3 regions of the Streptomyces sp. NPDC003456 genome follow, and region 2 is predicted to be linked to each of the others. Evidence: predicted binding sites of a transcription regulator. Region 2 holds the regulator's gene; each other region holds the start of a gene.

Region 1 (10,289 bases), on a different contig from region 2:
TCGAAGACGTCGTCGTAGAAGCCGTTCTCGCCGAGGAGGAGGTTGGCGACGATCCGCAGGAACTCGCCGGAGGCCGCGCCCTGGATGACCCGGTGGTCGTAGGTCGACGTGAGCGTCATGACCTTCGAGATGCCGAGCTTGTTCAGGGTGTCCTGGGAGGTGCCCTGGAACTCCGCGGGGTAGTCCATGGAGCCGACGCCCATGATCACGGACTGGCCGGGCATCAGGCGCGGCACGGAGTGGACGGTGCCGAGGCCACCGGGGTTGGTCAGGGAGACCGTCACACCGGTGAAGTCGTCCATGCCCAGCTTGCCGTCGCGGGCGCGGCGGACGATGTCCTCGTAGGCCTGCCAGAACTCGAAGAAGTTCAGCGTCTCGGCCTTCTTGATGCCCGCGACCACGAGCTGGCGGTCGCCGTTGGGCTTGACCAGGTCGATGGCGAGGCCGAAGTTGATGTGCTCCGGCTTGACCAGGGTCGGCTTGCCGTCCTTCTCCGCGTAGGAGTAGTTCATCGACGGCATGGCCTTGATGGCCTGCACCATCGCGTAGCCGATCAGGTGCGTGAAGGAGATCTTCCCGCCCCGGGCCCGCTTCAGGTGGTTGTTGATGACGATGCGGTTGTCGAACAGCAGCTTCACCGGGACCGCGCGCACGGACGTGGCCGTGGGCACCTCCAGGGAGGCGTTCATGTTCTTCGCGACCGCGGCGGCCGGGCCGCGCAGCACGACCTGCTCGGGGCCAGCGGGGGCCCCGGCGGCGGGCTCCGCCTTCTTCGCCGGGGCGGCCTGCTTGGCGGCGGCCGGCTTCGCGGGGGCCGGAGCGGCCTTCGCGGGAGCGGCGGCCGGGGCCTGGGCGGCGGGCTTCGGCTGGGCCGGGGCCTGCGCCTGGGCGGGGGCCGGAGCGGCGGCGGGCTTGTCGGTCCTCTCGGCCGCGGGCGCGGGGGCCTGGGCGGGAGCGGCCGGGGCCGCCTGCTGAGCGGTGGTGGTGGTCCCCGCGGCCCCCGCGGCCGCGGTACCCGCCGGAGCCGGGGCGCCAGCGGCGCCCGGCTTGTAGTCGGCGAAGAAGTCCCACCAGGCTCGGTCTACCGAATTGGGGTCCTGGAGGTACTGCTGATAGATCTCGTCGACGAGCCACTCGTTGGCACCGAACGACGCAGCAGGGTTCTTGCCCGCTTGGTCGGTGTCGGTCGAGATGCTCGAGTTACTGGGGGACTGTGGCGACACGGCGGCAACCGCCCTCTTCCGCTTCACAAGATGATGGACAGCGGGAATCAAGGCTACGCCTCCCCGACGGCGAAGGTCAGGCCGGGCCCGTTCAACGTCGTGCAAGTCACATCTTCAAGCGTGTTTCGGGGCTTGAAATGGCGGGAAACAAGCGTGGTTCCGCTACAGCAGGCAAGGGTGGAGCGGGGCCTGGCGCGCCGTCGGCGCGGGCCTGTGCCTGATCACACGTGTCCGTCAGCGCGGACGCTCGTGGATCTTGTGACTCCGGTTCGAACTTTACGTCAACTTGGCGTTGAGGTAACTCCCGGAAGGGTGACAAGAATCCGGCAACCCCGCTCGGATTCGGCCACTCCTATCCGGCCGCCGTGCAGATCGACCGCCCAGCGGGCGATCGCCAGCCCCAGCCCCGTGCCCCCGTCGCTGCCCGGCCCCTGCGTGCGCTTGGCGCTGCCGCGGTTGAACCGCTCGAAGACGCGGTGCCACTCCGACTTGGGGATGCCGGGGCCCTCGTCCAGGACCTCCAGCTCCAGGGACTCCGGCAGCGCCCCGCGCCGCGCCTTGACCGTCACCCGGCCGTGCGGCGGACTGTGCTTGACCGCGTTGTCGATGAGGTTGGCGACGACCTGGTGGATGCGCTCCGGGTCCGCGTGCGCGGTCAGCTCCGGCGGATGGACGTCGAGGTGCAGATGGACGTCCGTGCGGGTGTGGCTGCCCGAGCCGGTGGCGATGCCGGCGCGCACCGAGGCGACCATGTTGGCCTCCTTCAGTACGCCGGACAGATACGGCCACACCTCGAACCGCCGCTTCTTCAGCGGCACCACGCCGTTGTCCAGGCGGGACAGGTCCAGCAGCGTCTCCACCAGCCGGCCGAGCCGCTCGGTCTGCTTCAGCGCCGTGCGCATGGTCTCCGGGTCGGCCTGCGTGACGCCGTCGACGATGTTCTCCAGCACCGCGCGCAGCCCCGCGATGGGGGTGCGCAGCTCGTGCGAGACGTTCGCCACCAGCTCCTTGCGCTGGCTGTCCTGCGCCTCAAGCTCGTCGGCCATGGCGTTGATCGTCACGGCCAGGTCGCCGAGCTCGTCACGGCGGTTCTCCCGCGTGCGGCGGGTGTAGTCGCCCTGGGAGATGGAGCGGGCCACCGCCGTCATCTCGTCCAGGGGCGCGGTGAGCGAATGGGCCACGAACTGCGTGATGAGCAGCGTGGCGATCATCGAGAAGACCGTGATGAAGCGCAGTTCGGTCTTGGTGTGCACCGCGATCACCGACAGACCCGTGGTGATCAGGACCGAGATGACGACCAGCGCGCCCAGCTTCGTCTTGATCGAGAACGGGCTCACCCTGCCCCAGGGCTCCGGCTCCCGGGGGTTCCTCCGTGCGGCCGGCCCGCGGCTCATGGCGTCGGGGTCTCCAGGGCGTAGCCCACGCCGTGCACCGTGCGGATCCGCTCCGCGCCGATCTTCCGGCGCAGCGCCTTGATGTGGCTGTCGACCGTGCGGGTGCCGGACGCGTCCGCCCAGTCCCAGACCTCGGCCAGCAGCTGCTCGCGCGAGAGGACCGCGCGGGGGGTGTTCGCCAGGCACACCAGCAGGTCGAATTCGGTGGGCGTCAGGTGGACGTCCTCACTGCGCACCCGCACCCGGCGCTGGGCGTGGTCGATCTCCAGCTCGCCCAGGCGCAGGATGCCGGAGCGGGGGGTGGCCGCCGCGATGGCGGCCCGTTCCACCCGGCGCAGCAGCACGTGCACGCGCGCCGCCAGTTCCCGCATCGAGAACGGCTTGGTCATGTAGTCGTCGGCGCCGACGCCGAGCCCGACCAGCATGTCGGTCTCGTCGTCCCGCGCGGTCAGCATCAGCACCGGCACCGGGCGGGCGGCCTGCACGCGACGGCAGACCTCCAGGCCGTCGAAGCCGGGCAGCATGATGTCGAGGATCAGCAGGTCGGGCTGCCATGCCTCGGCCGTGTCGACCGCGGACGGACCGTCGCCGGCGGTTTGCACGAGGAATCCCTCGGCTCGCAGACGGGTCGCGATGGCATCCACGATCGTGGCGTCGTCCTCGACGACGAGAACCCGGCGCTGCGCGCCGGGTGCAGCCGTCGCCGAACCGTTGTGGGAGGTGTGTGTCTGCTCCATCGCCCGCCCCTGGGGTGTGCTTTCCGGAATCAGTGGGGTGATTCCTTCTGACTGGCTGTGCCTGCGCATGGTTGCGATTGACGCTTGAATGATCGGCGCCCGGGGAGCAGCGTACGGGGATGCGGTACGCCTTTGCTATCCAGGGCGGATGCCGAGGTGGACGACGTCCGGAACGCCCCGGGCAACGGGGATCTCTTCGGTACGCACCTGCTGGAACCCGGCATTCCGCAAGGTTCCCTCGAATTCCGGGGACGGCTGCGCGGACCACACCGCGAGCACTCCGCCGGGCCTCAACACCCGGGTGCAGGCCGCCAGTCCGGCCTTCCCGTAGAGCGCGCCGTTGTCCTCCGTGACGGTCCAGTCGGGCCCGTTGTCGATGTCGAGGCACAGGGCGTCGTACGTGGCGGATGTCTCATGGAGGTGCGCCACGAGGTCCGCTTCGACGACGTCGGTGCGCGGGTCGGCGAGGGCCTCGGCGGACAGGGCCCCGAGCGGGCCGGAGCGGTGCCACTCGACGATCGCGTGCTCGCGCTCCACCACCGTGATCCGTCCCCAGCGCGGGTCCGCCGCGGCGTGGGCGAGGGAGAAGCCGACGCCGAGCCCGCCGATCAGCACGTCGGGGTGGTCGCGGCCGGGCAGGGCGGCCAGCGCCGCGTCGACCAGCAGCCGCTCCGAACGGCCGTCGGAGGTGTCCATCAGGAAGGTGCCGTTGGCGATGATCTCCAGCCGGCCGCCGTGCCGTCGCAGCACGACCTCGCCGTGCGGGCCCTCGCGCCGGTCCAGTACTTCTGGCGTGTCGTGGAAGGTGGGCATCGGATCATCCTGGCAGGTCTGGGGCGCGTGCGGCGGGGAATTACCGGGGGGACGCGACGGGCTGCTGCGGGAAGCGGCTCTCGCGCCGCGCCCGTCACGGACGGCGGAACGGGTGGGGCGCAGGCCCGGGACGAGGGAAGGAGCGCCCGTGCTGGAACGCACCGCACCGCCGCCGGACGGGACGACCCCGTCCTCGGCGCCCGCTTCTGCGACGGGTGAGGTGCCCGAGCCGTGCGGCGGGGCGGGCTCACGGGTGCCGGACGACGCGCCCGCGGGCGACGCGCCCCCGCCGCTCGACGGAGTGCCGCGCCAGCGGCGCACGCGCGGGCACCCGGACGGCGGCGTGCGCCCCGAGGCCGGCGCGGGGGAGGCGGCGCCGGCCGCGGGCTCGCGCGGGACCCCGGTGGCGGGCAGGCGCCGGTCCGCGGCGCGCGGCATGCGGCCCTGGCGGCTGCTGCCCACGCCCGCCGGGACGCCCTTCACCTTCTGGTACACCGCCGTGCTCTGCGCGACCGCGCTGATCGCCGAGCGGGCCGATCCCGCCCTGGTGCACGCGCTGCTCCAGGGCTCCAGCACCGACGTGGCCCACCTGGTGCGCACCCCGGAGCTGGTGCTGGTCGGCAGCGCGCTGTGGGTCGCCGGCGGGGTGGCGTCGCCGTTCACCGCCGGCTTCGTCCTGGTGCTGACGGCGCTGGAGCGGCGGGTCGGCGGGCTGCGCACGGCCGGCGTCTTCCTGCTGGGGCACGTCGTGGCCACCCTGGCGACCGAGGTGCCGGTGGGCCTCGCGGTGCTGGCCGGGGGCCTCCCCGGCTCCTCCCTGCACCGCCTCGACTACGGCGTCAGCTTCGGTGCCGCCGCCGCCTGCGGCGCCCTGGCCGGGCTGCTGCCGCTGTGGCTGCGCCTGCCGCTGCTGACCGCCGCCTGCGGCGCCCTCCTCGAGGACCTGCTCGCCTTCACCGACCCGATGACCGGATGGGGGCACCTGATCGCCCTGCTCGTCGGGATGGCGACCTGGCCGGCGGTGCGCCGGTGGCACGCCGCCCGGCGGCTCCCGGCCGGTGCCCGGCGGGGGGCTCCTCAAGCCTGAGCGGAGGGCGGCGGGCCGTACCGGGCGCTGGTCAGCGGGGCGGCGACCGTCCAGCCCAGCGCCTCGTAGAGCCCGCGGCCCGCGGGTGTGCCGGCCAGGACGCCGGTGTGCGCGCCGTGCCGGACCGCGATCTGCTGCAGCGTCCGCATCACGAGGCTGCCCAGGCCCCTGCGGCGGTGCGCGGCGGCCGTCTCGATCTGGTCGACGACGGCGGTGCCGCCCGTCGGGGCGATCTGGCCGCGCGCCGCGAGGGACCCGTCGGGCGCGGCCACCATCAGCCGCGTCACCCCGCCGCGCGACCAGGTGCGCAGCCGGTAGCCGTCGGGAACCCGCGGGACGTCCTCCTCGGTCAGCGGCAGGGTCATCAGCCAGCCGGTCTCCGGGTCGATCCACCAGTCGCCGCCGAGCCAGCCGGAGACCACCGCCGGGTCCCGGAAGACCTTGAGCCACACCCCGTGCCCGGTCACCGCGCCCGCCACCTTGCGGACCGTCGTCTCGTCCACGGCGTCTCCCCTGGCGCCGAGGACGTGCCGGGTGACGTGCCCGTACATCCCCACGTCGATCGTCCAGCCCCACGGCTCGGCCGCGGGCGGGGCCGCCCCGCGCGACACCACCCAGCCGTCCACCCACGCCCGCACGGTTCCGTCCATGCCATCCCCCGTAACAACCGAATTGGTTCTTCACCTATTACTGGGAGCACCTTAGGGGCCCGGCGATCCGCCGCGTGAGAGGTGATCGCTGACAGCGAACAGGGGCGGGGGAACATTCGGCCGCGCCCGAGCATTGAGTCGGCATAGCTCAACTTGACTGCCGAAGGGGAGATCATGGCTGCTGAGTCCACGGCGTTCACACCGCTCACCCTGCCCGTGCTGCCGCTCGACGGAGAGGTCGTGCTGCCCGGGATGGTGGTCCCGCTGGACCTGAGCGATTCCGAGGTCCGTGCGGCGGTGGAGGCCGCTCAGGCCGCTGCCCGCACAACACCCGGAAAGCCCCGGGTACTCCTGGTGCCACGCATCGACGGCACGTACGCGAACACCGGTGTCCTCGGCACCGTCGAGCAGGTCGGCCGGCTGGCCGACGGCGACCCGGGCGCGCTGATCCGCGGCCGGGGGCGGGTGAGGATCGGTGCGGGGACCACGGGTCCCGGCGCGGCCCTCTGGGTCGAGGGCACCAGCGTCGACGAGACCGTCCCGGAGCCGGTGCCCGGGCAGGTCGCCGAGCTGGTCAAGGAGTACAAGGCCCTCGCCACCGCCTGGCTGCGCAAGCGCGGCGCCTGGCAGGTCGTCGACCGGGTCCAGGCCATCGACGACGTCTCGGCGCTGGCCGACAACTCCGGCTACTCGCCGTTCCTGACCACCGACCAGAAGGTCGAACTGCTGGAGACCACCGACCCGGTGGCCCGGCTCAAGCTCGCCACCCAGCAGCTGCGCGACCACCTCGCCGAGCAGGACGTGGCCGAGACCATCGCCAAGGACGTCCAGGAGGGCGTCGACAAGCAGCAGCGCGAGTTCCTGCTGCGGCGCCAGCTCGAAGCCGTCCGCAAGGAGCTGCGCGAGCTGAACGGCGAGGCGGGCAAGGACCCCGCCGAGGAGTCCGACGACTACCGGGCCCGGGTCGAGGCCGCCGACCTGCCCGAGAAGGTCCGCGAGGCCGCCCTGAAGGAGGTCGACAAGCTGGAGCGCTCCTCCGACCAGTCGCCCGAGGGCTCGTGGATCCGGACCTGGCTCGACACGGTCCTGGAGATGCCGTGGAACGAGCGCACCGAGGACGCCTACGACATCCAGGGCGCCAAGGCCGTACTCGACGCCGAGCACTCCGGCCTGGAGGACGTCAAGGAGCGCATCACCGAGTACCTGGCGGTGCGCAAGCGGCGCAACGACCGGGGGCTGGGCGTCATCGGCGGCCGGCGCGGCGGTGCCGTGCTCGCGCTCGTCGGCCCGCCCGGCGTCGGCAAGACCAGCCTCGGCGAGTCCGTCGCCCACGCGATGGGCCGCAAGTTCGTCCGCGTCGCCCTCGGCGGCGTGCGCGACGAGGCCGAGATCCGCGGCCACCGGCGCACCTACGTCGGAGCGCTGCCCGGCCGGATCGTCCGCGCCATCAAGGAGGCCGGCTCGATGAATCCGGTCGTGCTCCTCGACGAGATCGACAAGGTCGGCTCGGACTTCCGGGGCGACCCGGCCGCCGCCCTGCTCGAAGTGCTCGACCCGGCGCAGAACCACACCTTCCGGGACCACTACCTGGAGGTCGAACTGGACCTGTCGGACGTGGTCTTCCTCGCCACCGCCAACGTCCTGGAGGCGATCCCCGAGGCCCTGGCCGACCGCATGGAGATCGTCCGCCTGGACGGCTACACCGAGGACGAGAAGGTCGTCATCGCCCGCGACCACCTGCTCCCGCGCCAGCTGGAGCGGGCCGGACTGGGCACCGACGAGGTGACCATCGACGAGAGCGCCCTGCGCAAGCTCGCCGGCGAGTACACCCGCGAGGCGGGCGTGCGCACCCTGGAGCGGTCGATCGCGCGGCTGCTGCGCAAGGTCGCCGCCCAGCACGAACTGGGCGAGCGGGACCTGCCCTTCACCGTCCGCGACGAGGACCTGCGCGACCTGATCGGCCGCCCGCACCACGTGCCCGAGTCCGCCCAGGACCCGGCCGAGCGGCGGACGTCCGTGCCGGGCGTGGCGACCGGGCTCGCGGTGACGGGCGCGGGCGGTGACGTCCTGTACGTCGAGGCGTCCCTGGCCGACCCCGAGACCGGCGCCGCCGGACTGACCCTGACCGGTCAGCTGGGCGACGTGATGAAGGAGTCCGCGCAGATCGCGCTGAGCTTCCTGCGCTCCCACGGCGCCGAGCTCGAACTGCCGGTGGCCGACCTGAAGGACCGGGGCGTGCACATCCACTTCCCGGCGGGCGCGGTGCCGAAGGACGGCCCGAGCGCGGGCATCACGATGACCACGGCCCTGGCGTCCCTGCTCTCCGGCCGGCTGGTCCGCACGGACGTGGCGATGACCGGCGAGGTCTCGCTCACCGGGCGGGTGCTGCCGATCGGCGGTGTGAAGCAGAAGCTGCTCGCCGCGCACCGGGCGGGGGTCACCACGGTGATCATCCCCAAGCGCAACGAGCCCGACCTGGACGACGTCCCGGCGGAGGTGCTGGACAAGCTCGACGTCCACGCCGTCACCGACGTCCGCCAGGTCCTGGAACTGGCGCTCGCGCCCGCGACCAACGGTGCGGCGCCCGAGGTTCCGGTGGCCGCGTGACGGAGGTCATCGGATGAGGGAAGGCCCGGGCCCCGTGAGGGAGGCCCGGGCCTTCACCGTGTGAGGACCCTGTGAGCACGACTCCCGTGAGCTGCGGAATACTTGCCGAGCTGCGGCGATGCCCGCGGCCGGCGGAGAATTCAGGTAGCGGGCGACGACCGAGGCAGGGCTGACGTGCACGACGACGGCAACGACGACGACCGCCGGGACGCCGGCACGGGCGGACGCGGCGTGGACCAGCCCGCGTTCCTCGCGCTGGAGCGCGAGCTGACCGTGTTGCTGCGGCGCGCCCGGGCCAACCAGGGCGAGATGGCCCGCGAGGTCCACCCCGACCTGGAGTCGTCCGCGTACGGGCTGCTCGTGCGCCTGGACGAGTGCGGCAAGCAGCGGGCCACCGAGCTCGCCGGCTACATCGGCGTCGGCAAGGCCACCATGTCCCGGCAGCTGCGCGCCTTGGAGGAGCTCGGGCTCGTCGCCCGCGAGCCCGACCCGGCCGACGGACGGGCCTGGCTGGTCGCCCTCACCCAGGAGGGGCACGACCGGGTCCGCCGCGTCCGCCAGGCCCGCCGCGCCCGCTACGCCGGCCGCCTCGCCGACTGGGACGCCCGCGAGGTCACCGAACTGGCCCGCCTGCTGCACCAGCTCAACCGCAGCATGGAGAAGTAGCCGGCGGGAGCGGGCAGACGCAGCGGGGGAGCGCGGAGCGGCCGCCGGGGGAGCGCGGCGCCGCAGCGGAGGGCCCCACCCGCGCCCGCGGGGCGCGGTCGTGGTGTCGTCCGACCGGCGGCGGATCTAGAGCTCGGCGTACACGACCGTCGCGTCGTCGTGCGTCTTGCTCCCGCCCAGGAACGTGCGGGCGGCGTCCGCGCGCTCCAGCTCCCGCACGCGGTCCAGCAGCGCCCGCGGCCCCTCCTTGCGCACCAGCCGGAAGCAGTCCGTCCAGTCGCCCTCCCGGAACAGCTCCACCCAGCGGCCGGCGCCGTCCGTGAGGGCGGCCAGGGCGCGCACCTCGCCGCGGGGCAGGGTGCCGGTCACCGCCCGCGCGGCGACGGACGGATCGGCCGCCGCGGTGAAGAAGCCGCCCTCCTTGTTGCGCAGCGTCGCGTCCACCAGCGCGTCCGTCGCCAGGGCCGAACGGGGCAGCAGGGCCAGCCGGTCGTCCAGCACCGGCGTCACCACCCCCTCCGGCGACTCCACCAGGAGGGCCGAGTCCGACAGGACCAGGTACTCCACCGCGGCCGGGTTCCAGCGGGCCAGGACCACCGTGGCCTGCGGCGTCCGGGGGTGAGAAAGGTCACAGGTTGCCGCGTGGGCCGCGGCGGTACGCGCGATCGCCTGGGACAGCGCGTCGGCCAGGGGAACATCCGGGAGTGAAACGGTCAGTTCGGTCAGCGCACCGCCGAGGCGCGCGGTGAACCAGGGAACGGAATGCAGACAGCCCGTCCCGCCCTTCGGCGGTGTGACCCCGTCCAGCACGACGACCGAACCGCCCTGTCCCGAGGCCGGTAGCCCGACGGCGGCGAAGTCCTCGTTCGGGCGGCCCGCGTCCGACGGTTCCGAGGCGAGTTCCGTACGCATCCGGCCAGTCTGCACGAGGCCTTCACACGGTTCGCCGGGGGGCGGCAACGGTCGCCGGACCGACACACCCGGGCAGGTCAGACGCCCTGTTTGGGAGGTAATGCCGTGGAACGGGAAGGCGTGGCGGCGAATACTGCCACCGCCCGTCGCCGCCGTCCAACCGGCGTGCCGCGCGCGGCGGCTGCACAGGCCGCTGGAAC
Region 2 (10,289 bases):
GTGTCGAAGTCGCCATCGCGCTGGGCGCGTTCGGCCTGGCCGCGGACCTCGTCGAGGCGCTCCTTCAGCTCACCGACGCGGTTGAGGGACTGCTTCTCCTTCTCCCAGCGGGCGGTCAGGCCGCGCAGCTCCTCCTCCTTGTCGGCGAGGTCGCGGCGCAGCTTGTCCAGCCGCTCGCGGGAGGCCGCGTCGGTCTCCTTGCCGATCGCCAGCTCCTCCATCTTCAGCCGGTCGACGGCGCGCTGGAGTTCGTCGATCTCGACGGGTGAGGAGTCGATCTCCATGCGCAGCCGGGAGGCCGCCTCGTCGACGAGGTCGATGGCCTTGTCGGGCAGGAAGCGGGAGGTGATGTACCGGTCGGAGAGGGTGGCCGCGGCGACGAGCGCGCTGTCGGCGATCTGCACCTTGTGGTGGGCCTCGTAGCGGCCCTTGAGCCCGCGCAGGATCGCGATGGAGTCCTCGACGGTCGGCTCGGCCACCAGCACCTGCTGGAAGCGGCGCTCCAGGGCGGGGTCCTTCTCGATCCGCTCGCGGTACTCGTCGAGGGTCGTCGCACCGACCATGCGCAGTTCACCGCGGGCGAGCATGGGCTTGAGCATGTTGCCGGCATCCATGGCGGAGTCGCCGCCGGCGCCGGCGCCCACGACGGTGTGCAGCTCGTCGATGAAGGTGATGATCTGCCCGTCGGAGTCCTTGATCTCGGCCAGGACGGTCTTCAGGCGCTCCTCGAACTCGCCCCGGTACTTGGCGCCCGCGACCATCGCGCCGAGGTCGAGCGCGACGAGCCGCTTGTCCTTCAGCGACTCGGGGACGTCGCCCTTGACGATCCGCTGGGCGAGCCCCTCGACGACGGCGGTCTTGCCGACGCCGGGCTCACCGATCAGCACGGGGTTGTTCTTGGTGCGCCGCGACAGGACCTGCACCACGCGGCGGATCTCCTGGTCGCGGCCGATGACCGGGTCGAGCTTGCCTTCGCGCGCGGCGGCGGTGAAGTCGGTCCCGAACTTCTCCAGGGCCTTGTACTGGCCCTCGGGGTCGGCGGTGGTCACGCGGCGCTGTCCTCGTGTCTTCTGGAAGGCGGCCTGCAGCTTCTTGGCGTCGGCGCCCTGGCGGGTGAGCACCTCGCCGGCCGCGCCGCCCTTGGCGGCGATACCGATCAGCAGGTGCTCGGTGGACAGGTACTCGTCGCCCAGCTCCTGGGCGCGGGACTGCGCGTCGGCGACGACGGCGAGCATCTCGCGGTTGGGCTGGGGCGGCGCCACGGTCGAGCCGGTGACGCTGGGCAGCCCGGCGAGGACGCGCTCGGCGCCGGAGCGCACGGCGGCCTGGTCGGCGTCGACCGCGGCGAGCAGGTCGGTGATGTTCTCGTTGTCCTGCCCCTGGAGCAGCGCGAGGAGCAGGTGGGCGGGGGTGAGGTCGGGGTGCCCCTCGGTCACGGCCCGGTTGCTGGCAGCGTTGATCGCGTCCCGGCTCCGGTTGGTCAGCTCGGCGTCCACGTTCGCGTTCTCCTCCTTGCGTGCAGCGGTGTGCGGCGTCTCCTCGGGCAGTCCGTACTGACTGGGTCAACGTCCACAAAGTTGAGTCTATTCCACTCAAGGCCGATTCCGGGAGGGCAGGAGCGTTAAGTTCCGTCCATGGCGACCAAGTACTCCGTGGATCCGGGCGCTCCCGATCCGTCGTACCTCAGCTTCTGGCGGGAACGGCACCTGTGCACCCTGACGACCCCACGCCCGGACGGCACACCGCACGTAGTACCCGTCGGGGTCACATACGATCCCGAGGCCCGTCTGGCTCGGGTGATCGCCAACGGGGCCAGCAGGAAGGTGCGCAACGTGCTGGCCGCGGGGGAGGAAGGAGCGCCCGTCGCGGTGTGCCAGCTGGAGGGCCGCCGCTGGGCGACACTGGAGGGCCGGGCCGTCGTGCGCCGGGAGCCGGAGCGGGTCGCGGAGGCGGAGCGGCGGTACGCGGAGCGCTACGGCCGGACGCCGTCGCCGAATCCGGCCCGGGTGGTCATCGAGATCCGGCTGACGCGGGCGATGGGCCGGGGTTGAGAGAAGTGAACGTCCACACCGGGAACCGGCCGGATCCGGCCACGGTGTGCGGCGGGCCGCCGGGGGCGATACCCGGAAATGTCCCCGCAAACTGCAGCGGCGTCACCGTGTTCAGGTCACGGTGACGCCGCTGCGGGGGGAAGCACCTGAGCGATCTGTTACGACGGGGGAATCGCGTCAGGCACTGCGGGGGGTGGCAGAGATGGTCCGCGGGACAGGCGCGTCGGCCTCCACCTGCTGGTGGTCCCGCTGGTCCAGGTTCACAAAGATCATTCCGTACCGTACGGCGCACCGGACGGGCTGCGGCGCCCCCCGAGGCCGCCGCAGGCACCGGTAGGCCCGTACGTCTCCGTCCTCGTCCCGCGTGACGACGACCGGCTCTCCGAACACGGTCACCATCAGGGAGTCACCGCTGTGGGGGATGGCGGTGACCAGGTCGATGAAGTGCCAGCCGGAGCGGTAGGCGGTGGCCATCTCACGACGGAAGGAGCGGTCGTCGGGTGGAGTGGTCACGATCAGCCCCCGGCTCCGTCTGCGGTACCGACGGTGGACTGTGCCGCCGCCGGCCACACACTGTCGGCCAGGACATGACTCTTGGCGGTCGCCGGCCAGACACTGTCCGCCCGGTCGTCGCCGTTCGGGCCCGAGAGGCCGCTCACGGTTCCGAAGGCCACGACGGCGGAGAAGGCGGCGACAAGCCCCAAGCGAAGCATTCTGTTACGCATAGTCGGCTTCGTCCTCACTTGAAGGTCCCCTCTTCCCCCGTCGAATACGACGATGGCTCATTCGGGCACGTCATGGCCACAGAATCAATGCATCATGTTCCTGCATGTTCAGGACCCTGGGGGGTGGAGATTTGACAACGAATCGGACCAAGGTGACACATCCCCATGTGGTGACCGAGATGTGCGAGGAAGGTGGCCGACTGTACGCGAACGCCCTGCGTGCGGGGCGCATTCTGCGGACCGACACGGAAGCGGCTCCCTGCCTGATGGAGTTCGCCCTTCTCCACCCGGATCCCGACGACCCGGACTGGCTGCGCCCCATCCCCCCGGCCGTGGCACTTGCCCAGCGGCTCAATCCCATCGAGAGCGAGATCACCGAGCGCAGGCGCGAGTCGATCCAGCTGTCCGACGCCTTCGCCCCGTTCATGGCGCTGAGCGCCCAGGCCATGACGAGCAGCGACTCCATCACGGTCCTGGAGGGCAGCGAACGCATCAACGCCGCGCTCAACCTGGCCACGTCCCAGTGCCAGACCGAGATGCTCACGATCCAGCCGAGCGGCCACCGGCCCGAACGCAGCCTGATCCAGGGTCTGGAGCGCGACCGCCCGCTGATCGAACGTGGTGTGCGCATCCGGACGCTGTATCCGCACACGGCGCGGTACAACTCCGAGAGGCTCGCCTACGCCAGCCAGTTCACCGACGGCAAGGTCGAGTACCGCACCATCGACGGGCTGGTCGAGCGGCTCATCGTCTGCGACGAGACCGTCGCCTTCATTCCCACCCGCGACGACCAGAAGGTCGCTCTCGAACTGCACCACCCCGGTCTCGTCTCCTACCTGATCAAGGTCTTCGAGTTCATGTGGGACCGGGCGGTACCGCTGAGCGCCGGCGCCCCCTACGAAACCGCCCCCGACGGCATCACCGAAATCCAGCACTCCATAGCGAAGCTCCTCGTCGAAGGCCATGTCGACGAGGCCATCGCCCGGCGCCTGGGCATGAACGTGCGCACCTGCCGGGCTCACATCGCCAAGCTCGCCTCGGCCCTGGGCAGCGGGAGCCGGGCCCAACTGGGCTTCCTCATAGCGCAGTCCGGCATCCTGGACCGCACGGGGGCCGCACCGTGAGCGCACGCCACCCGGAGCACGCCGAGGACGACCTGTGCGCGGCGGGCGCGGACCTGTACGAACGCGCCCTGCGTGAGGGGGCGGTGCCGGCCGGGGACGCCCGGGCCGCGCCCTGCCTCGTCGACCTGGGCCTGCTGCACCCCGCCCTCGACGACCCCACCCGCCTGGAGCCCCTCGCCCCGGTCGTCGCACTGCACCGGCTGCTGCGCGGCTCCGGGGAGCGGATCGCGAGCGAACGGCGGCGTGAGGCACGGCTGGCCGAGACGTTCGGCTCGCTCATGCGGATCGCCGGCCCTCAGGCCCCGCCGCCCGGCAGCGGCACGCTCCGGCTGCTCCAGGGCACGGAACGGATCAACCGTGCCATCACCGACGCCATGGCCGAGGCGTCCGACGAGGTGGTCACCGTCCAGCCCCGCGCCGGACTCACCGGCGAACGCGGTCAGGTCGCCGACACCGCGTCACTGGGCCGCGACCAGGCCGCACTGGACCGCGGCTGCCGGATCCGCACCCTCTACCCGCACACGCTGCGCCACTTCCCGGTGATCACCGCCCGCTGCGAGCGTCTGAAGGGCGACGTGCAGATACGCACGCTGGACGAGGTGCCCGACCGCCTCGTCCTCATCGACGGCTCGGTGGCCTTCGTCCCGGCCGGCCAGGACGGCAGGCTCGCCCTCGAGATCAGGCACCCGGCGCTCGTGCAGTACCTCGGCGTCGCCTTCGACCGACTGTGGCGCCTTGCCACCCCCATGCATCCCGAAGCCGCCCCCCAGCCCTCCCCCGGCGGCGTCACCCCCCGGCAGCACGCCATCGCCGCGCTGCTCGTGGAGGGGCACACCGACACCGTGATCGCCGAGCGGCTCGGGATGAACGTCCGTACCGCCCGGGTCCACATCGCCAAGCTCGCCGCGACGCTGGGGAGCCGGAGCAGGGCGCAGCTCGGCTACCTCATCGGGCGGTCCGGGATCCTCGAGCGGGAACACTGAGCGTCGGCGAGGCGGCCGCCCGCGGCGGCCCGTCCAGTCCCGCCTGGGCGATCCGCACGCCCAGTTGCGTCCGGCTGGCCGCCCCCAGCGTCTCCGACAGACGCGCGATGTGCGCCCGGCACGTCCGCACGCTGATGCCCAGCCGTTCCGCGATGACCGCGTCCTGGTGCCCCTCCGCCAGCAGCGCCGCGATGGACTGCTCCCGGTGGGAGATGCCCTCGATGCCCGTGTCGGGCAGCGGCGCGGTCAGCGGGATCGCCAGGCGCCAGAGCCGTTCGAAGACCGTGACGAGGTAGGCGACCAGGGCGGGGTGCCGCAGCTCCAGCGCCATCGTGCGGTCGCTGTTGGCGGGGACGAACGCCACGGTCCGGTCGAACAGGATCAGCCGGTCGATGACCTCGTCCAGCGTGCGCGCCTCCACCGCGTCGCCCATGATCTCCAGGTACGTCAGCAGCCCCTGCCCGTGCCGGGCGACGTGCGTGTACAGGTCGCGCATCCGCACGCCCCGGCCGCGCAGCGCCAGCGCGCGGTGCAGGCCCTCGGAGAGCTCCGCCTCGCGGCGGATGCCGCCGGGCTGGACGGTGAGCACCTCGGTCGTGCACGCCTCGGTCGCCTCGTCCATCGCGGCCTGGATGCGGGCCAGTCCGTCCAGGACCCGGATCGCCGAGCCCTCACCGGCCGACGGGGCGGGACGGACCTGCCGGCCCAGTCCGGCGTACCACTCGACGGCGGCCACGGCCGAGCCCACCCGCCGCTGGTTGGCGCTGACCTCGTCGTACATCCCGCGCAGCAGCCGGGTCATGACCTCCTGCGGGGAGGTCGGCACCAGCCAGTCCATGTCGTCGGGGTCGGGGTGCAGCAGGGCGAGTTCGAGCAGGCAGGGCACCGGTTCCGCGTCCCGGCGCGGCACCCGGCCCCGCCGTACGGCCCGGGAATACACGCGATCCCCGGCCTCGCACAGTCGGTCGGCACCATGTGGATGCTCCTCCGCCCCGTGCCCGGCCATCGCCCATCCCACCCCCGGTTCGCCGTCTCGCCGCAGCGGCAACTATGCGCGGCCGGACGGTGCTCCGCAACACGGCTCCGTCCCGGCGGCGGTTCGTTTCCACCCGTTTGAATCCGGTATCCGCATGCCCGTTGACGGCCCGTTTCAACAACCTGGGGAGGGCGGGGGCGGGGCGGCCTACTTCAGGCCCGCCGCCGCGCAGTCCGACTTGTACTTGCCCGTGCAGATGTCGGACAGCTTGAAGATGTCGTCGGCGACGACCGTGTCCTTGATGTTCTCCCGGGTCAGCGCGACCACGGGCACGAGCTGGGCCGGGATGTCCTTGTCCGTGGGGCTGTCGACCCGGTCGCGGGTGAGGGCGGCGAACTGGATGTCCCGGCCCTGGACCTTTGCGACCGCCATCTCCGCGGCGTTCTCGGCCTCCTGCGGGTAGGGCTTGTACACGCTCATGTACTGCTCGCCCGAGACGATCCGCTGGACCCCGGCCAGCTCCGCGTCCTGCCCGGTGATGGGCGGCAGCTTGGTCACGCCCGCGGCCTCCAGGGCGTTGACGATGCCGCCGGCCATGCTGTCGTTGGCCGAGTAGACGGCCTTGATGTTGTCCTTGCCGATGGCGGCGATGGCCTTGGCCATGTTCGCCTGGGCGTTCTCCGGCTTCCAGCCCTCGGTGTCGTAGGACTTCGCGATCGTGACCTTGCCGTTCAGCTCGGACAGCGCCCCGGCCTTGAACTGCTTGGCGTTCGGGTCCGTCGGCGAGCCGTTCATCATCACGATCTTGTCGGAGATGCTGACGTCCTCGCCGATGGCCTCCAGCAGGGTGCGGCCCTGCACCTCGCCGACGAGTTCGTTGTCGAAGGAGATGTACGCGTCGATCGGACCCTCGGCCAGCCGGTCGTAGGCGATGACCGGAATGCCGGCCTCCTTGGCCTTCTTCACGCCACTGGCGATGGCGTGGGAGTCGACCGCGTCGAGCAGGATCACATCGACCTCGTCGTCGATCATCTGCTGCATCTGGTCGGCCTGCTTGTCCGCGCTGGCCTCGGCGTTCGCGTACTCGACGCGCCCCTTGTCGTTGGTGAGGGACTCGACCTTCCGCTTGATGATGGGGTAGTCGAAGGTCTCGTACCGGGTGTTGGCCTTCTCCGGCAGCAGCAGGCCCACCGTGATGTCGTCGCCCTTGGCCGGGCTCGCCTCGTCACTGCTCCCGCTCGCGTTGAGCACGCCGCAACCGGCCAGCGTGACGGACATCGTGGCGGCTGCCACGGTTATGGCGATACGACGCATCGGGGAGCTCACTTCGCGTGTGTTTCGGACGTGGGCACAGCTTTGTGGCCCATGTGACTGAAAAGCCAACGCCGACGCGCCCCCAGCGTCAAGCGGAACCACTTAACGAGATGGCAACACCACGCTCCGCAGCAGTTGTGAAGACTCTGCGGAATCATCTCCAAGTGCCCTGCACCACACGGTCATCGGCAGGAGAACGGGCGAAACCTCCGCAAGGCACGCGAAAGGGACCAGGAGTGAACTCCCGGTCCCTTCGGCGTGCTTGAGCGGACGCGGCCGCCTCAGTCGGCCTGCTGCTGCCGCTTCGGCCGCCACACCACCAGTGCGCTGGTCTGCTGGACCTCCTGGTACGGCACCAGGTCACGGCGGTAGGAGGCGTGCACCGCCGCCTCCCGCTGGCGCATGGTCGCCGCCGCGCCGTCGAGCGCGTCCTGCAGCTCGGCCACGCGGGACTGGAGCGCGGCGACCTGGTTCTCCAGTTCGATGATGCGCTTGATTCCGGCCAGGTTGATGCCCTCGTCCTGCGACAACTGCTGCACCTGGCGGAGCAGTTCGATGTCGCGGGCCGAGTAGCGCCGGCCCCGGCCGGCCGTGCGGTCCGGCGAGACCAGGCCGAGCCGGTCGTACTGGCGCAGGGTCTGCGGGTGCAGGCCGGACAGCTGGGCCGCCACCGAGATGACGTAGACCGGGGTCTCCTCGGTCAGTTCATACGGGTTGCGTCGACGACCGTCCATCTGCCTCATGCTCCCTTCGCGGCCTGGAACAGCTCCGCCCGCGGATCCTCGTCCGCGGTCGCCTCGCGATACGCCTCGAGCGCGTCACGAGCCTTCCCCGACAGGTCCTTCGGAACACTCACCTCGACGGTGACCAGCAGGTCGCCGCGAGTTCCGTCCTTGCGGACCGCGCCCTTGCCCCGGGCCCGCATCGTACGGCCGTTCGGCGTGCCCGGGGGCAGCTTCAGCGTGACGGGCGGGCCGCCCAGCGTCGGCACCCGGACCTCGCCGCCGAGGGCCGCCTCGGTGAAGGTCACCGGGACGGTGACGGTGAGGTTGTCGTCCTTGCGGCCGAACACCGGGTGGGAGTCGACGTGCACGACCACGTACAGGTCGCCCGCCGGACCGCCGCGCTCGCCCGGCGCGCCCTTGCCGCGCAGCCGGATCCGCTGGCCGTCGCTGACGCCCGCGGGGATGCGCACCTGCATGGTCCGCGAGGACTTGGCCCGGCCGCTGCCCTTGCAGACGTCGCAGGGGGTCTCCGCGATCAGGCCCCGGCCCTTGCAGTCGGGGCAGGGATCGGTGAGGGAGAACCCGCCGCCGCTGCCCCGGGCGACCTGCCCGGTGCCGACGCAGGTCGGGCACACGCGGGGCGTGCCGTTCTTGTCGCCGGTGCCCGAGCAGGCCTTGCAGGGCGACTGCGAGGACATCCGCAGCGGGACGGTCGCGCCCTCGATCGCCTCCGTGAAGGTGAGGGTCACCTCGGACTCGATGTCCTGGCCGCGCCGGGGCTGCGTCCGCGAGCCCGGGCCCGCGCCGCCGCGGTTGAACAGGCCCCCGAAGACGTCACCGAGTCCGCCGCCGAACCCGCCGGCACCCTGCCCGCCCTGGGCGCCCCCGAAGAGGTCGCCCAGGTCGAAGTTGAAGGAGCCGCCGCCCGCGCCCGGCCCCGGGCGGAACCCGCCGCTGCCGAAGAGGGCGCGCGCCTCGTCGTACTCCTTGCGCTTCTTGGGGTCGCCGAGGACGTCGTTGGCTTCGGAGATCTCCTTGAAGCGCTCCTCCGCCTTGACGTTTCCCTTGTTGGCGTCCGGGTGGAACTCGCGGGCGAGCTTCCGGTACGCCTTCTTGATCTCGGCCTCGGTGGCGTCCTTGGGGACGCCGAGGACCTTGTAGTAGTCCTTCTCGATGAAGTCCTTGGTGCTCATCCTCGACGTCCCTCCTTCCCTTCGTACGTGACGTCAGCCCTCGTCCGGGCCACCGCTCTCCTTGTCGTCGGCGTCGGCGGACTCCTCCGCCTTGACCGTCTGCGCCCCCGGCTGGGGTTCGGCCACGGCCACCCGCGCGGGGCGGATGGTGCGCTCGCCGATCCGGTACCCGGGCTGCAGGATCGCCACGCAGGTCGTCTCGGTGACGTCCGGGGCGTAGCTGTGCATCAGGGCTTCGTGGATCGTCGGGTCGAAGGGCTCGCCCTCCTTGCCGAACTGCTGCAGGCCCATCTTCGCCGCGGTGCTCTCCAGCGACTCGGCGACGGACTTGAAGCCGCCGACCAGTTCGCCGTGTTCGCGTGCGCGGCCGATGTCGTCGAGCACGGGCAGGAGCTCGGTCAGGAGGTTCGCCACGGCGATCTCCTTGACCGCGATCCGGTCGCGCTCGACCCGGCGGCGGTAGTTCTGGTACTCGGCCTGGAGGCGCTGGAGGTCCGCGGTGCGCTCACCGAGAGCGGTGCGCACCTGGTCCAGCTGGGCCACCAGACCGGCGTCCTGGCCCGTGTCCCCGGCCGGGGCCGCCCCCTCCTCCGCGGAGGGGGAGGCGGCCTTCGGCTCGGCGTCGTCGGAGGTCGCGCCGGAAGGGACGTCGGGCTGCTGCTCGTCGAAGCCCGGGGTCTCCTCCGTCACGCGGCACCGTCCTTGCGGTCCTCGTCGACGATCTCGGCGTCGACGACGTCGTCGTCGGCCTTGGCGTCACCGGCACCCGCGCCGGCGGAGGCACCGCCGGCGGCCTGGGCGCCCTGGGCGTCGGCGTACATGGCCTGGCCCAGCTTCTGGGAGACGGCGGCGACCTTCTCCGTGGCGGTGCGGATCTCGGCGGTGTCCTCGCCCTTGAGCTTCTCCTTCAGCTCGGCGACGGCCTCCTCGACCTCGGTCTTGATCTCGCCCGGGACCTTGTCCTCGTTGTCCTTGAGGAACTTCTCGGTCTGGTAGACGAGCTGCTCGCCCTGGTTGCGGGTCTCGGCGGCCTCGCGGCGCTTGTGGTCCTCCTCCGCGTAGCGCTCGGCCTCCTCGCGCATGCGGTCGACCTCGTCCTTCGGCAGCGAGGAGCCGCCGGTGACGGTCATCTTCTGCTCCTTGCCCGTGCCGAGGTCCTTGGCGGTCACGTGCATGATGCCGTTGGCGTCGATGTCGA
Region 3 (10,289 bases), on a different contig from region 2:
TGGGCACCCAGCTCGCCCCCGAGGACCTCATCGGCGTCCCCCAGATCCGCAACGGCCGCTCGGTGTTCTGCCCGCCGCAGGCCATCGCCCGCGACGAGCCCTACTGCCTGTTCCTGGACGAACTCAACGCGGCCACGCCCGACGTGCAGAAGGCGTTCTACTCGCTGATCCTGGACCGCCGCATCGGCGACTACGAACTGCCCCCCGGCTCCCTCGTCATCGGCGCCGGCAACCGCGCCACCGACAACGCCCTCGCCCGGCCCATCGCCTCCGCGCTCGTCAACCGGCTCACCCACGTGCACCTGGAGGCCTCCGCCGCCGACTGGCTGGCCTGGGCCCAGGGCAACGGCATCCACCCCTGGGTCGTGGACCACCTCACCGACCGGCCCGACCACCTCTGGTCCAAGCCGCCCAAGACCGAGGAGCCGTTCTCCACGCCCCGCTCCTGGCACATGCTCTCCGACGCCCTGCACTCCTTCGGCCCGGACCTCGACGAGGACACCCTGAAGGTCCTCGCCCACGGCACCCTCACCCCGGCGCACGCCACCGCCTTCTGCGGCTACGTCAAGATCGTCCGCAGCCGGTACGGCATCGAGGCGATCATCAGGGGCGACGCCGGCTGGCCCCATCGCCCCGAGGACCGCGACCTGCTCTACTACCTCGCCGACTCCTTCCGCGGCCGGCTGGTCAAGGAACTGCCGGTCAGCCGCGAGCACATGTCCGCCAACGGCCGCCGGACCGCCTACCGCGCCAAGTCGCTGCTGGTGCAGCTCGCGGAGATCTCCGTCGAGGTCGCCCAGACGGTCGTCGCCTCCGACAGCGACGGCAACCCGGTGCTGCCCTCGTGGTTCCTCGTCGAGGCGGCCCGGGACATGCCCCGGCTGGTGGAGGCGCGGCGGTGAGCCGCAGCCCCGCCAGGAAGAAGAAGCGGGACCTCGCCGGCGAGGCGTTCGCCGAAGGAGTACGCCTGCTGAAGGCCAACCCCGCCCTGGCGGCGGTCGAGTTCGACATCTGCCGCCGGGAGGAGTGCTCCCTCGCCCCGCGCGGCGGACTCGTCGCCGTCGACTCGGACGGCGACCTGCACGTCCACCCGGACCGGCTCGCCGAGCCCGCCGACTGGGCCTGGGCGCTCGCGCACGCCGTCCTCCACCTCGGCTTCGGCCACATCCCGGCGGTCAAGGGCGCACGCGTGCAGCCCGACGCCTTCGACGTCGCCGCCCGCTGCGTCGTCGTCAACCGCTTCCTGCTCGGCTTCACCGTCGGCAGCACCCCCGACCACCTGCCCGCCTCCTATCCGGACGGCGACGAGGACCAGCTGGCCGCGCGCTGGCGGCGCGACGGCCTGCCCGCCGCGTACGCCCGCTGCGGCACGGCCGGCGACGAACCCGACCAGGTGCTGGTGCCGTGGACCGGCTGGTCCCGTCCGCCCGACTGGCAGCTGGCCTTCGCCACCGCCCTGACCCGGACCGTCTCCGCCGCGATGGACATGGCGGGCGGCCGCCGCGACACCCTGGGGGGCGAGGCGCCCGACCGGCACCCCTGGCAGCGGGCCCTGAGCTGGTTCGTCTCCTCCTACCCGCTCCTCGGCGGCATCGCCTCCGGCATCGAGCTGGTCGCCGACGCCGAACTGGCCCGTGCCCACGGCATCGCGATCGCCGCCGTCAACGCCGAGGCCGGGGAGATCTACCTCAACCCGCTGCGCCGGCTGGACGAGGACGAATGGCGCTTCGTCCTCGCCCACGAGATGCTGCACGCCGCCCTGCGCCACGGCGACCGCTGCGGCACCCGCGACCCCTACCTGTTCAACGTCGCCTGCGATTACGTCGTCAACGGCTGGCTGACCGAGATGCAGATCGGCACCATGCCCGAAGGACTGCTCCACGACCCCGCCCTCGCCGGGCTGTCCGCCGAGGAGATCCACGACCGCATCGCCGGCGACCTGCGCCGGCAACGGCGCCTGGCCACCCCGCGCGGCAAGGGCGCCGGCGACGTGCTCGGCGCGCCGCTGGGCTCACCCCGCGCCTACGTCGACCTCGACGCCTTCTACCGCCGCGGTCTCGCCCAGGGCTTGGACCTGCACCAGCGCCAGGAGCGGGGCTTCCTGCCCGGCGGACTGGTCGAGGAGATCCGTGCGCTGTCCCATCCGCCGCTGCCCTGGGACGCGCGTCTCGCCCGCTGGTTCGACGAGTTCGTGCCCCGCCCCGAGCCGCTGCGCACCTACGCGCGCCCCTCGCGGCGCCAGGCGGCCACACCCGGCATCCCGCGCGCCGGGCGGTACTTCCCGCCCGAGGAGGTCGCCCGCTGCACCTTCGGCGTCGTCCTGGACACCTCCGGCTCCATGGACCGCACCCTCCTCGGCAAGGCCCTGGGCGCCATCGCCTCCTACGCCGGGGCCCGTGACGTGCCGGCCGCCCGGGTCGTCTTCTGCGACGCCGCCCCGTACGACGCGGGCTACCTGCCCGTCGGCGAGATCGCCGGCCGGGTGCGGGTGCACGGGCGCGGCGGGACCGTGCTGCAACCGGGCATCGACCTGCTGCACCGCGCCGACGACTTCCCGCCCGGGGCGCCCGTGCTGATCATCACCGACGGCTGGTGCGACGACCTGCGTGTGCGGCGTGAGCACGCCTACCTCCTGCCGCCGGGCGCGCGGCTGCCGTTCCGGCCCAGGGGTCCGGTCTTCCGCGTCAGTTGAGGCGTGATGTGATCGGATGGGGGACACAGGACCCGCCGGACGGGCCCCCACGCGACTCCGTACGCGAAAGGAAGAACTCGTGGCTACCACGCGCTCCGCACACACGGTCTGGGAAGGCAACCTGCTGGAGGGGAAGGGCGTCGTCACCTTCGACTCCTCCGGTGCCATCGGCGAGCAGCCGGTCACGTGGGCCTCCCGCGCCCAGGAGGCGAACGGGAAGACCAGCCCCGAGGAGCTGATCGCCGCCGCCCACTCCAGCTGCTTCTCCATGGCCTTCTCCAACATCCTGAACAAGGCCGGGACGCCGCCCACCAAGCTCGTCACCTCGGCCGACGTCTCCTTCCAGCCCGGCGAGGGCATCACCGGCATCCACCTCACCGTCGAGGGCACCGTCCCCGGCATCGACGAGGAGGCCTTCCTGGCCGCCGCCGAGGAGGCCAAGACCGGCTGCCCGGTGAGCCAGGCGCTGAAGGCGACGCCCATCACGCTGTCCGCCAAGCTCGCCTGAGCACACCCGGCTCCCGACGCGCGGGACCGCCCTGCCGGGGCGGCCCGCGCGTCGCGCTGTCCGGCGTGCACCACCCCCACCGGGCTGCGGCCGCCCGCACCCGGCATTGACAACAGCGCACTCAAGTTTTGTGCTGGAAGGTGTGCGGGGCGCCCTGACGGAAGGGGACAGCGATGGGACGGGCGGTCGGGATCGACCTCGGAACGACGAACTCGGTGGTCGCCGTGCTGGAGGGCGGCGAACCCACCGTCATCGCCAACGCGGAGGGGGCCAGGACCACACCCTCGGTCGTGGCGTTCGCCAAGAACGGCGAGGTGCTGGTCGGCGAGGTCGCCAAGCGGCAGGCCGTGACGAACGTGGAGCGCACGGCGCGGTCGGTCAAGCGGCACATGGGAGACGCCGGCTGGCGCTTCCCGGAGCACGGCGACGTCGACGGCACCCGCTACCGCGCGCAGGAACTGTCGGCGCGGGTGCTGCAGAAACTGAAGCGGGACGCGGAGTCCTACCTCGGCGAGGACGTCACCGACGCGGTGATCACCGTCCCCGCGTACTTCGACGACACCCAGCGGCAGGCGACCAAGGAGGCCGGCGAGATCGCGGGCCTGAACGTCCTGCGCATCATCAACGAGCCGACCGCCGCGGCCCTCGCCTACGGACTGGACAAGGGCGACGACCGGACGGTCCTGGTCTTCGACCTCGGCGGCGGCACCTTCGACGTGTCGCTGCTGGAGATGGGCGAGGGCGTCATCGAGGTCAAGGCCACCAACGGCGACACGCACCTCGGCGGCGACGACTGGGACCAGCGGATCGTCGAGTACCTGGTCAAGCGCTTCCAGGGGCAGTACGGCGTCGACCTCGCCCGGGACAAGATGGCCCTGCAGCGGCTGCGCGAGGGAGCGGAGAAGGCCAAGATCGAGCTGTCCAGCTCCACCGAGACGACCATCAACCTGCCCTATATCACGGCCTCGGCCGAGGGGCCCCTGCACCTCGACGAGAAGCTGACCCGGGCCCAGTTCCAGGAGCTCACCGCCGACCTGCTGGACCGCTGCAAGGCCCCGTTCCACCAGGCGGTCCGGGACGCGGGCGTGCAGCTCTCGGCGATCGACCACGTGATCCTCGTCGGCGGCTCGACCCGCATGCCCGCCGTGACCGACCTGGTGAAGGATCTCACCGGCAAGGACCCGCACAAGGGCGTCAACCCCGACGAGGTCGTGGCCCTGGGCGCCGCGCTCCAGGCGGGCGTCATCCGCGGCGACGTCAAGGACGTGCTGCTGCTCGACGTCACCCCGCTGTCCCTCGGCATCGAGACCAAGGGCGGCATCATGACCAAGCTCATCGAGCGCAACACCACGATCCCCACCCGGCGTTCGGAGATCTTCACCACGGCCGCCGACAACCAGCCCTCGGTCGGCATCCAGGTCTACCAGGGGGAGCGCGAGATCGCCGCGTACAACAAGAAGCTCGGCGTCTTCGACCTCACCGGACTGCCCCCGGCCCCGCGCGGCGTCCCGCAGATCGAGGTCGCCTTCGACATCGACGCCAACGGCATCATGCACGTCTCCGCCAAGGACCTGGCGACCGGCCGGGAGCAGAAGATGACCGTCACCGGCGGCTCGGCCCTGCCCAAGGACGACATCGACCGCATGATGCGCGAGGCCGAGCAGTACGCGGAGGAGGACCGCAAGCGCCGCGAGGCCGCCGAGACCCGCAACCAGGCCGAGCAACTCGTCTACCAGACCGAGAAGTTCCTCAAGGACAACGCCGACAAGGTCCCGGCCGACACGAGGACCGAGGTCGAGTCGGCCCTCCAGGAGGTGAAGGAAGGGTTGAAGCAGCAGGCGGACACCGCCGCCCTCCGCGCCGGCGTCGAGAAACTCGCCACGGCCGGCCAGAAACTGGGCCAGGCCCTCTACGCCCAGGCGCAGCAACCCTCCGCCGACCACCCCACCGCCACCTCCCGGGACGAGGACGGCGTGGTGGACGCGGAGATCGTCGACGAGGACCGACGCGACGCCAAGGAGGGCCCGGCCTGAGAAGCCGTGACGGCGGCGGCCGCGGCCGTCCGGCCCGTCGGGGGCGCGGGCGTCAGGGCCCGGGCAGGCGGGCCCCGGGCGCGGCGGTGACGGCCGGCGGCAGCGTCGCGCACACCGCGTCCAGGACCGCGGCGTAGGGGGTGCCGAAGGACGTCAGGCCCGTGCGGAGGGATTCCAGGCCGTCGCGGTGGTCCGTGAGCGGCCGGGTCGTGCCCGTGCGGGCCGCGAGCTCCAGGACCGCCGGCAGGAAGTCCGGGGGCTCCTCGCCGGTGGTCCGCAGGCCGTGGGCGCGGTAGAGGTCCTCCGAGGGCGCCGGGGCCGCCTCGCGCCAGACGCGCAGGTACAGGCTGTGCTCCCGGTGGCCGGACTCGAAGACCTCGACGTAGTGCGCGGCCAGCTCCCGCTGCGGGGTGACGGCCGCGTGGTCGGCGAACTCCCGCAACTGCGGCGCGGCTTCACGCAGCAGCGGCAACCGGGTGCGGAAGCCGTCGTCGGGGTACATCAGGCACAGTGCCGCCGCCTGGTACAGCACCTCGAATCCGGGCATCGGACCTCCTTCGCGTGCTCCCCGTCCCCCCGACGCTAGGGGCGCCCCGCCGGGGCCACCCGCCGACGGGGCCCGTACGGGTCAGGCCGCCGCGCGCCTCCAGGGGGCGACAGCCGGGACGGGCCGGGCCGCCCCGTCGCGCCAGGGGGGCGCCCGTAGGGGGCTCAGTACGCGTCGCGGTACTCCCGCAGCAGCTCCTCCGCGCGCCGCGTGGAACCGGACCGGGCCGTCATGTGGTCCAGGACCTCCAGGTGCGCCGAGACCTCCTTGCGCGAGTCCAGGTACAGCGCGCCGGTCAGGTACTCCGTGAAGACCATGTCCGGCAGCTCCGGCTCGGCGAAGCGGAACAGGGAGAACGGCGCGTACGTCCCGGGGTGCGGGCCGTCCCGGAACTCCGCGATCTGCAACGTGACCCGGTCCCGCGCGGCGTACTCCAGCAGCTTGTCCAGCTGCTCGCGCATCACCCGGCCGTCGACGCTCACCGGCCGCCGCAGCACCGTCTCGTCCATGATCACCCACAGGTGCGGGGGATCCGGCTGCTCCAGCAGGCGCTGCCGCTCCATGCGCAGCGACACGTGCCGCTCCACGGCCTCGGGCCCGGCGTTGGCGATGGTCCCGGTCTCCAGCACGGCCCGCGCGTACCCCTCGGTCTGCAGCAGGCCGGGCACGAAGTGCGGCTCGTAGGAGCGGATGATCCGGGCCGCGCCCTCCAGGCTCACGTACAGGCTGAACCACTCCGGCAGCACGTCGTGGAACCGCTGCCACCAGCCGGGCCGGTTCGCCTCCTCGGCCAGGTCCACGAACGCGGTCACCTCGTCCTCGCCGACCCCGTAGGCGGTCAGCAGGATCTGCACGTACGGGATCTTCAGCGCCACGTCGGCGGTCTCCATGCGCCGGACCGTCGCGGGGGCGACGCGCAGCACGCGCGCGGCCTCCTCCCGGCTCAGCCCCGCGGCCTCACGCAGTTCCTGCAGCCGCTTGCCCAGCACCACCTGGCCCACGGTGGGTGCGGCCCGCCGTTCGCTCACGCCACGCCTCCCCAACGTGCCCGGTCCGCGATCAGTCTGTCACGCCGGGTCCGCGCTCTCCCAGAGCCGGAAGCGGAATTGATCGACACGGCCGGTCGGGCGGGGGCATGACCTCGCGGGTAATCGACCCGGCCCGGCCGGTCCGGGATCGTCGTCCGTACCCCGCTCCGGGCCGGCGCACTCCGGCCCGGGGCGCGGCCCCGGCCACCGCACCACGACCCGACGGAGGGTGATGCCCCATGTCCGCGATCCAGCTCGCCGCGCTCGCCCGGACCTCCGAGCCGCAGTCCATGCTGCGCCGCTTCCTGGCCCTGGACGCCGTGGTGACCGGCGCCAACGCCGTCGCCTACCTCGCGTTCTCCGGCCCGCTGGGACGGTTCCTCGGCGTCGGCTCCGACCTGCTGCTCGGCGTCGGCGCCTTCCTCGCCCTCTACACGGCCGGGGTGGCGCTGCTGGCCGGACACCGGCGGCCGCCCACGGCCGCGGTGCGGGCCGTCGTCGAGGGCAACCTCGCCTGGACGGTGCTCAGCCTGGCGGCCCTGGCGCTGTGGCTGTCGCCGAGCACGGCCGGCGCCGTGTGGACGGTGCTCCAGGCCCTGGCCGTCGCCGGGTTCGCCGCCGCCCAGCACCTCGCGCTGAAAGCACGTCAGGAAGACATCTCCTGAAGGTACTTGACCGTCGCCGGGTCGGCCGGGAGCAGCGTCTCGATGGCCAGCTCGGCGACGGTCACGTCCATCGGGGTGTTGAACGTCGAGATCGACGAGATGAACGACAGCGTCCGGCCCTCGTGCTCGATCCGCAGCGGCAGCGCGAAGTACGGCACCGGCTCCGCCGCCTCCTCGGCCGGATCCTCCGCCGGTACGGGGTACGCCGAGACCTCCTCGTACAGGGCCCGCAGCGGCGCGGAGCGGTGCAGCGCGATCTGCCGCCGCATCTGCTCCAGCAGATGGCCGCGCCAGGCGCGCAGATTCCGGATGCGCGGCGCCAGCCCCTCCGGGTGCAGCGCGAGCCGCATCGCGTTCAGCGGCGGCTCCAGCAGGCCCGCGGAGACCCCGTCGACCAGCGCCATCACCCCCCGGTTGGCCGCGACCACGTCGTAGCGCGCGTCCACCACCAGCGCCGGATACGGTTCATAGCCGCCGATGAGCCGCTCGATGCCGGCGCGCAGCGCCTCCAGCGCCGGGTCGTCCAGCGGCGTCTCCGGGTAGCGCGGGGCGTAACCGGCCGCCAGCAGCAGGGCGTTGCGCTCCCGCACCGGGACGTCCAGGTGCTCGGCCAGCCGCAGCACCATCTCCTCGCTCGGCCGGGAGCGGCCCGTCTCGACGAAGCTGATGTGCCGGGCCGAGGAGTCCGCGCGCAGGGCCAGCTCCAGCTGGCTCACCCGGCGCTGCTCCCGCCAGGCCCGCAGCAGCGGGCCCACGCCCTGCCCGGCGGTGGACGCGTGAGTGGTCATGCCGCCGACCGTAGCCGAGATCCGGCCGTACCGGTCAGGCACACCGCCTGACCAGGGACGCAGGCCTCCCGCTGTGGCAGGCTGAGAGACGACGAGGACGCCGAGAGCCAGGGGAAGGAGCGCAGCCCATGCCCGTCGCACCGCTGTCGCAGAAGGAGATCGAGGACCGGCTGGCCGAGCTGCCGGGCTGGTCGCTCGACGGCGACCGCATCCGCCGCTCCTACCGTCTGGCCTCGCACACCGCCGCGACGGCCATGGTCGTGCACATCGCCCAGGTGCAGGAGGAGCTCGACCACCACTCCGACCTGACGCTGGGCTACGACACCGTGTCCCTGTCGGTGCACACGCACAGCGCCGGCGGCGCCGTCACCGCGAAGGACTTCGAGCTCGCCCGCAGGGTGGAGGACCTGGCCCCGGCGCACGGGGCACACTGACCGCGTGCTGGACTACGACAAGGAAGCGGAACGCTACGACGCCTCCCGCGGCGGCGAACCCCGGGCGGCCGCCGCCGCCCAGGCCGTGCTGGACCTCCTGCCGCCGCACGCGCGCGGCCTGTTGGACGTCGCCTGCGGCACCGGCATCGTCACCCGCCGGCTCGCGGCCGGCCGCCCGGACCTGCGCGTGACCGGCGTCGACCTCGCCCCCGCCATGGCGCGCCGGGCCGCCACCCGGCTCCCGGGAGCCGTCGTCCGCGCCGACAGCCGCCGACTGCCCTTCCGGGACGGGGAGTTCGACGCCGTGTGCAGCATCTGGCTGCTGCACCTGGTCGACGAGCCCGATGTGCGCGCCGTCGTCGGCGAGTGCGCCCGGGTGCTGCGGCCCGGCGGGGTGTACATCACGACCGTGGACAAGGCCGCCTCCCACAACGTGGGCAGTGACATCGATGTCGTCCTGTCCGAACGCCCGCCCGGGCCGGTCCGGGACGCGGCGGCGGACGTCACGTCCTGCGCCGCCGCCCACGGCCTGGTGCCGGCCGGGCGGGCGCGCTTCACCGGCCACGGCCAGGGCCGCAGCCCCCGCCGCACCGTCGCCGACCTGCGCCGGGGCTGGTTCGTCACCCTGCCGCCCGGCGACCCCCTCGCCGAGGACTTCGCGGCGCGCCTGGCCCGGCTCCCCGACCAGGACCGCCCGCGCCCCGACCCGGTGTTCAGCCTCAGGGCGTTCCGGAAGGGCGGCTTCGACCAGGGCGGCGCCGCCCCATGACCCGGCCGGCCGGGCCTCGCCGACACCGTTCGGCATCCGGCCCGTCCCGCCGCGCGCGATGCCGCCGGCCGTGGCGCGACGTGCTGCGCCCGGCCCGCCGGACCGGGTCGGCGTACCTCGGTCCATGCCCAGGCCGCTGGTTCCCCGCCCGGTTCCGGCAACCGATGCAGAACGCCCGAACGCCGCTGTCCTGGCCCCCTGAGGTGCCGTCCGCGCGGGCCCGCCGGGGCTTTCCGCCCCGGCGGGCCGGTGCCCGATTGTTGCCGGGACGGCAACATCGGTGGCCCTTTCGCGGTGCGTCGGCGCACGCTGGCCGCATCCGAGCGAGAGGCTGAGCCCCATGGCGCACCGGCACGACCACCCCCACGAGCACGAGCACACGCCCGGACAGGGCCACCACCACGGCCACACGGACATGGACTGGGCCGAGATGGGCCCGCTGCTGGAGTCCTCGGCCGAACTGTTCGCCTCCCTCTACGAGCGGGCACTGGGCTGGCTGGCGAAGGAGGTGACCGAACCGGGGCTGATCGTGGACGCGGGCAGCGGGCCGGGCGTCGTGGCGTGCCTGTTCGCGGAGACGTTCCCGGGCGCGCGGGTCGTCGCCGTGGACGGCTCCGTGCCGCTGCTGGAGCGGGCCCGGGCGCGGGCCGAGCGGCTCGGATTCACGGACCGCTTCGGCACGATCACCGGTGAACTCCCTGACGTACTGGGCGAGTTGGAGTACCCCGCGGACCTGCTCTGGGCGAGCCGCAGCCTGCACCACCTCGGCGATCAGCGGGCCGCGCTCGCCGCGTTCGCGGCCCGGCTGGCGCCCGGCGGCACGCT

What was found. Region 2 encodes HspR, which represses chaperone genes until heat shock. Its sites were predicted from a motif close to TTGAGNNNNNNNNNCTCAA; they were not measured.
Region 1: a site for HspR is predicted at 6,038-6,056, ahead of lon (endopeptidase La). Genes of this name have one in related genera too.
Region 3: a site for HspR is predicted at 3,307-3,325, ahead of dnaK (molecular chaperone DnaK). Genes of this name have one in related genera too.

What each region holds. Positions count from the first base shown of each region.
Region 1 covers NZ_JBIAOK010000004.1:643,959-654,247, forward strand. The annotation lists gene ACFYWG_RS19085 (multifunctional oxoglutarate decarboxylase/oxoglutarate dehydrogenase thiamine pyrophosphate-binding subunit/dihydrolipoyllysine-residue succinyltransferase subunit) at 1-1,223, opposite strand, end outside; gene ACFYWG_RS19090 (sensor histidine kinase) at 1,505-2,617, opposite strand; gene ACFYWG_RS19095 (response regulator transcription factor) at 2,614-3,354, opposite strand; gene ACFYWG_RS19100 (spermidine synthase) at 3,490-4,167, opposite strand; gene ACFYWG_RS19105 (rhomboid-like protein) at 4,319-5,254, shown strand; gene ACFYWG_RS19110 (GNAT family N-acetyltransferase) at 5,245-5,904, opposite strand; gene lon (endopeptidase La) at 6,079-8,511, shown strand; gene ACFYWG_RS19120 (MarR family winged helix-turn-helix transcriptional regulator) at 8,686-9,177, shown strand; gene ACFYWG_RS19125 (protein phosphatase 2C domain-containing protein) at 9,304-10,089, opposite strand.
Region 2 covers NZ_JBIAOK010000006.1:205,673-215,961, forward strand. The annotation lists gene clpB (ATP-dependent chaperone ClpB) at 1-1,496, opposite strand, end outside; gene ACFYWG_RS25235 (pyridoxamine 5'-phosphate oxidase family protein) at 1,635-2,051, shown strand; gene ACFYWG_RS25240 (hypothetical protein) at 2,229-2,564, opposite strand; gene ACFYWG_RS25245 (helix-turn-helix transcriptional regulator) at 2,881-3,900, shown strand; gene ACFYWG_RS25250 (helix-turn-helix transcriptional regulator) at 3,897-4,883, shown strand; gene ACFYWG_RS25255 (LuxR C-terminal-related transcriptional regulator) at 4,846-5,889, opposite strand; gene ACFYWG_RS25260 (sugar ABC transporter substrate-binding protein) at 6,067-7,173, opposite strand; gene ACFYWG_RS25265 (heat shock protein transcriptional repressor HspR) at 7,455-7,907, opposite strand; gene dnaJ (molecular chaperone DnaJ) at 7,913-9,091, opposite strand; gene grpE (nucleotide exchange factor GrpE) at 9,125-9,781, opposite strand; gene dnaK (molecular chaperone DnaK) at 9,778-10,289, opposite strand, start outside.
Region 3 covers NZ_JBIAOK010000005.1:641,356-651,644, forward strand. The annotation lists gene ACFYWG_RS23900 (ATP-binding protein) at 1-902, shown strand, start outside; gene ACFYWG_RS23905 (hypothetical protein) at 899-2,692, shown strand; gene ACFYWG_RS23910 (OsmC family peroxiredoxin) at 2,772-3,200, shown strand; gene dnaK (molecular chaperone DnaK) at 3,374-5,233, shown strand; gene ACFYWG_RS23920 (nitrate reductase molybdenum cofactor assembly chaperone) at 5,286-5,780, opposite strand; gene ACFYWG_RS23925 (helix-turn-helix domain-containing protein) at 5,945-6,808, opposite strand; gene ACFYWG_RS23930 (hypothetical protein) at 7,048-7,473, shown strand; gene ACFYWG_RS23935 (helix-turn-helix domain-containing protein) at 7,455-8,261, opposite strand; gene ACFYWG_RS23940 (4a-hydroxytetrahydrobiopterin dehydratase) at 8,390-8,695, shown strand; gene ACFYWG_RS23945 (class I SAM-dependent methyltransferase) at 8,700-9,464, shown strand; gene ACFYWG_RS23950 (methyltransferase) at 9,805-10,289, shown strand, end outside.